2 regions of the Streptomyces sp. NPDC001220 genome follow, and region 2 is predicted to be linked to the other one. Evidence: riboswitches for the same ligand, from Rfam matches in the RefSeq annotation. Region 2 holds a riboswitch; the other holds the start of a gene.
What was found. A riboswitch is a leader RNA that binds a small molecule or an ion and turns the genes downstream of it on or off. The one in region 2 is predicted to bind glycine.
Positions count from the first base shown of each region.

Region 1: another riboswitch for glycine. It lies ahead of gcvP (aminomethyl-transferring glycine dehydrogenase); the one in region 2 lies ahead of gcvT (glycine cleavage system aminomethyltransferase GcvT).

Region 1 is NZ_JBSFJE010000012.1:10,396-12,777, forward strand. It holds partial or broken gene ACWDGI_RS27140 (DNA polymerase IV) at 1-171, shown strand, start outside; gene ACWDGI_RS27145 (PRC-barrel domain-containing protein) at 84-464, opposite strand; glycine riboswitch at 579-673, shown strand; gene gcvP (aminomethyl-transferring glycine dehydrogenase) at 848-2,382, shown strand, end outside.
Region 2 is NZ_JBSFJE010000017.1:41,466-43,847, reverse strand. It holds gene ACWDGI_RS34280 (enhanced serine sensitivity protein SseB) at 1-161, opposite strand, end outside; gene ACWDGI_RS34275 (AAA family ATPase) at 265-993, opposite strand; glycine riboswitch at 1,150-1,247, shown strand; glycine riboswitch at 1,248-1,357, shown strand; gene gcvT (glycine cleavage system aminomethyltransferase GcvT) at 1,405-2,382, shown strand, end outside.

The sequences.
Region 1 (2,382 bases), on a different contig from region 2:
GGCCGGTGGGGGGCTGATCGCGCGGTTCCCCGCGCCCCTTACGGGGCGCTGAGGCCGCCGCTCGACCCCACCCCGGCCCGCGGTCAGGTGCCGGTGTCCTCCGTCCCCGCCAGTTTGCCGAAGTCGTGGTCCGGGTGGTCGGGGGGTGGGGCGGTCGTGTCCAGGCCGTAGTGGTGATAGAGCTGGAGTTCCTGCTCAGGGGAGAGATGGCGGCCCACCCCGAAGTCGGGGGCGTCCTTGATCAGGGTGCGCTCGAAGGGGACCTGGAGGGTGCCCTCGACCAGCTCACTCGGCTCCAGGGGCACGAACGCGTCCCGGGAGAACAGGCCGGTGCGTATGGCCGCCCACTCCGGCACCCCGGTCGCGTCGTCGAGGTAGACCTCGTCGATCGTGCCGATCTTCGTGCCGTTGCGGTCGAACGCCTTGCGGCCGATCAGGTTGCGCGGATCGATGTCGGTCTGCACGGGCCCTCCACTTGGTCGCAACTCATCCGTAAGCACTACAAAAGAGCACATTGAAGGAGGCGGCCACTCGAAGACCCGTGCGTTGCCCTCGCTGGTAGGCTGGCAAGCGGCTGCTGACCCCGTGCGGGAGAGTCCTCCGGACAGACCGGAGGCGCCGAAGGAGCAAATCCTCCCCGGAATCTCTCAGGCTCACGTACCGCACGGACGAGGTCACTCTGGAAAGCAGGGCGGGCGTCCACGACGTCCGCTCTCACCGACGGTGAAAGCCGGATCCCCTGGGCATCCGGCGAAGCTCTCAGGTTGAGATGACAGAGGGGGAGGCCGTCGGGGTGCCCGTGCCGGGGTACCCCTCGAAGGTCGCGTCAGACCAGGAGGCCTCCGCAATGACCGCCCAGCGTGTTCCGCTCTCCGAGCTAGAGCAGGGAATCCCCTTCGAGCAGCGCCATATCGGGCCCGACCACGAGGCCCGGGCCAAGATGCTCGCCCAGGTCGGGTACGGCTCGCTCGACGAGCTGACCGCCGCCGCCGTGCCGGACGTCATCAAGAACGCCGACGCTCTGGAACTGCCGGGCGCGCGCACCGAGGCCGAGGTGCTGGCCGAGCTGCGGTCGCTGGCCGACCGGAACCAGGTGCTCGACTCGATGATCGGTCTGGGCTACTACGGCACCTTCACGCCGCCCGTCATCCTGCGCAACGTGATGGAGAACCCCGCCTGGTACACGGCCTACACCCCGTACCAGCCGGAGATCTCCCAGGGCCGGCTGGAAGCGCTGCTGAACTTCCAGACCGTGGTCGCCGACCTCACCGGACTGCCCACCTCCGGTGCCTCGCTGCTCGACGAGGGCACCGCCGCCGCCGAGGCCGTGGCCCTGTCGCTGCGCATGGGCAAGAACAAGAAGGGTGTCTTCGTCATCGACGCGGACGCCCTGCCGCAGACCATCGCCGTGATCCAGACCCGGGCCGAGCCGACGGGGGTCGAGGTCGTCGTCGCGGACCTCAGCGACGGCATCCCGGCCGATCTCGCCGCGCGCGAGATCAACGGCGTGCTCGTCCAGTACCCCGGCGCCTCCGGTGCCGTACGCGACATCAAGCCGCTCGTCGACCAGGCGCACGAGCTGGGCGCGCTGGTCACCGTCGCCGCGGACCTGCTCGCGCTGACCCTGCTGACCTCGCCGGGTGAGCTGGGCGCCGACATCGCCATCGGTACGACCCAGCGGTTCGGTGTGCCGATGGGCTTCGGCGGGCCGCACGCCGGCTACATGGCGGTACGCGAGAAGTTCGCGCGCAGCCTGCCCGGCCGGCTCGTGGGCGTGTCCGTGGACGCCGACGGGCACCGGGCCTACCGGCTCGCGCTGCAGACACGTGAACAGCACATCCGCCGGGAGAAGGCCACCAGCAACATCTGCACCGCGCAGGTGCTGCTCGCCGTGATGGCCGGCATGTACGCCGTCTACCACGGACCCGAGGGGCTGCGGGCCATCGCCCAGCGGACCCACCGCTACGCCACGATCCTGGCCGCGGGGCTCACCGCCGGCGGGGTCGAGGTCGTGCACGGCGCCTACTTCGACACCCTCACCGCGCGCGTGCCCGGCAAGGCCGCCGAGGTCGTCGCGGCCGCCCGGCAGAGCGGTGTCAACCTGCGGCTCGTGGACACCGACCACGTCTCCATGGCCTGCGACGAGACCACCACGCGGGCCCAGCTGGGTGCCGTGTGGACGGCGTTCGGGGTCGAGGGCGACGTCGAGGCGCTGGACGCGGTCGCCGCGGACACGCTGCCCGAGGCGCTGCTGCGCGAGGACGGCTACCTGGGCCACCCCGTCTTCCACGACCACCGGTCCGAGACCGCGATGCTGCGCTACCTGCGCCGGCTCGCCGACCGGGACTACGCGCTGGACCGGGGCATGATCCCGCTGGGCTC
Region 2 (2,382 bases):
AGGAAACTGCGGCCCAGTACCTCGATGAGCCGGCCCGCGGCCGCGGGGACGCCGAGGGAGGCCGACAGGACCTCCTCCAGCTCGTTGCCGGGCCAACCGCCGTGCGGGTGGGGGTGCGCCTGTGCCGGGAAGTCCGCGGGGACGTCCGCCGGATAGTCCATCTGCCTACCGCCTGCTGGAAACCGCTGCTGCTGAGTCCGAAAAGGCTAGCGGGTGGCTGTGACAATGCCTCACCCCGTGACCCGCCCGGCTTCCCGGAAGGCCTCACCCGGCGAGCTTCTCCGCCTCCCGGAAGGCGATCCGGCACAGCACGTCCGCCGCGTCCCGGTCGAGGAGCACCGCCGAGCCGACGCCCTGGGGCAGGCCGCCCTTCTCCACCGCGCGCACCAGGCGGGCGGCGGCGTGACGGTGGCGCAGGAACGCGTACCGGGAGACGCCCCGGCCGCGCTCGCGCTGCCCGTCCAGTGCCGTGCCGGGGGTGACGTCCAGGAGCAGCAGGTGCAGGGTGCCGCCGCGGCGGCGGGCCGCGCGGGCCAGCCAGTCGCGCACCCAGGCCTGGGTGCCGCAGTCGTGCACCACCACGGCCTCGCCGGTGCGCAGCGCGCGGCGCAGTCCGGCGTAGTGCGCGAGGCGGACCAGCGGGCGGTAGAGGGCGTACGGCAGGAGGCGGGCCAGGCGGCCGTCCCAGCGGTCGCGGGTGTCCTGGGAGTCGATCCGGATGCCCTGGACGGTGCGGTGCATCAGGGTGGACTTGCCGCTGCCCGGCAGCCCGGTGACCACGACCAGGTCACGGGGGCCGAAGAGCAGGCCGTGCGGGCTGCGGCCGGCACGCTCGCGCAGGTCACGGACGACCGGTGCCACGGGCGTCCCCCCGCGCGAGCGCAGCCGAGCGTGGGGGAGCTCCCCGCACCGCTCGCGGGCCGGGGCCGCCGGCTGCCCGGGCAGGGCGATACCCGTCGTCGTCGCGTATGCCGTGGTCCTTGTCACCGTGATCGTCCTCCCTGGGGGTTCAGGAAAGGTTCTCCCCACTTAACGTAAAGAGAAGGTAATGCACGGTGTCTCGCGGTTCCGTCCCCTTCCGGCCACAGGCCTGTTACAAAGCTCCGCCCGGCATGCAATGATGTGCCCGCCAACTGCATACCGGCCGTTTGAATCCGCGCGGGAGAGTCCCCAGCAGCCTTCGCTGGGGCGCCGAAGGAGCAAGTCCCTCCCTTGAATCTCTCAGGCCCCGTTACCGCGCGGGCGAGGCACATCTGAAAAGCGGGCCGCCGTGTCGGTGGCCCCACCCAAGGTGCAAGCCGTGACCACCGATGTGGTCAGGGCGAACCTCTCAGGTTCCGATGACAGATGGGGAGGACAGACCTCGCCTGTCATGCCCTGGGATCTTTGGGAGACGACCGACCGATGAGCAGTTCCGATTCCGCTGGACTCCGCCGTACCGCGCTCGATGCCCTGCATCGCTCGCTCGGCGCCACCATGACCGACTTCGCCGGCTGGGACATGCCGCTGCGCTACGGATCCGAGCGCGACGAGCACGTCGCCGTGCGGACCAGGGCCGGGCTCTTCGACCTCTCCCACATGGGCGAGATCGCCGTGACCGGCCCCCAGGCGGCCGCTCTGCTGAACCACGCCCTGGTCGGCAACATCGCCTCCGTCGGCGTCGGGCGCGCCCGCTACACCATGATCTGCCGGGCCGACGGCGGCATCCTCGACGACCTGATCGTCTACCGGCTGGCCGAGACCGAGTACCTCGTCGTGGCCAACGCCTCGAACGCCCAGGTGGTCCTCGACGCGCTGACGGAGCGTGCCGCCGGCTTCGACGCCGAGGTACGGGACGACCGGGACGCGTACGCGCTGATCGCCGTCCAGGGACCGGAGTCGCCCGGGATCCTGAAGTCGCTGACCGACGCCGACCTGGACGGCCTGAAGTACTACGCCGGGCTGCCCGGCACCGTCGCCGGGGTTCCGGCACTGATCGCCCGCACCGGCTACACCGGCGAGGACGGCTTCGAGCTGTTCGTGAAGCCCGAGCACGCGGTGCAGGTGTGGCAGGCGCTGACCGAGGCGGGCTCCCCGGTGGGCCTGGTGCCCTGCGGGCTGTCCTGCCGGGACACCCTGCGCCTGGAGGCCGGCATGCCGCTCTACGGGCACGAGCTGACCACCTCGCTGACCCCCTTCGACGCCGGCCTCGGCCGGGTGGTGAAGTTCGAGAAGGACGGCGACTTCGTGGGGCGCGAGGCGCTCCGGGAGGCCGCCGACCGTGCCGCGGCCGAGCCGCCGCGGGTGCTGGTCGGCCTGGTCGCCGAGGGCCGCCGGGTGCCGCGCGCCGGATACCCGGTGGTCGCGGACGGCGCGGTGATCGGCGAGGTCACCTCCGGTGCC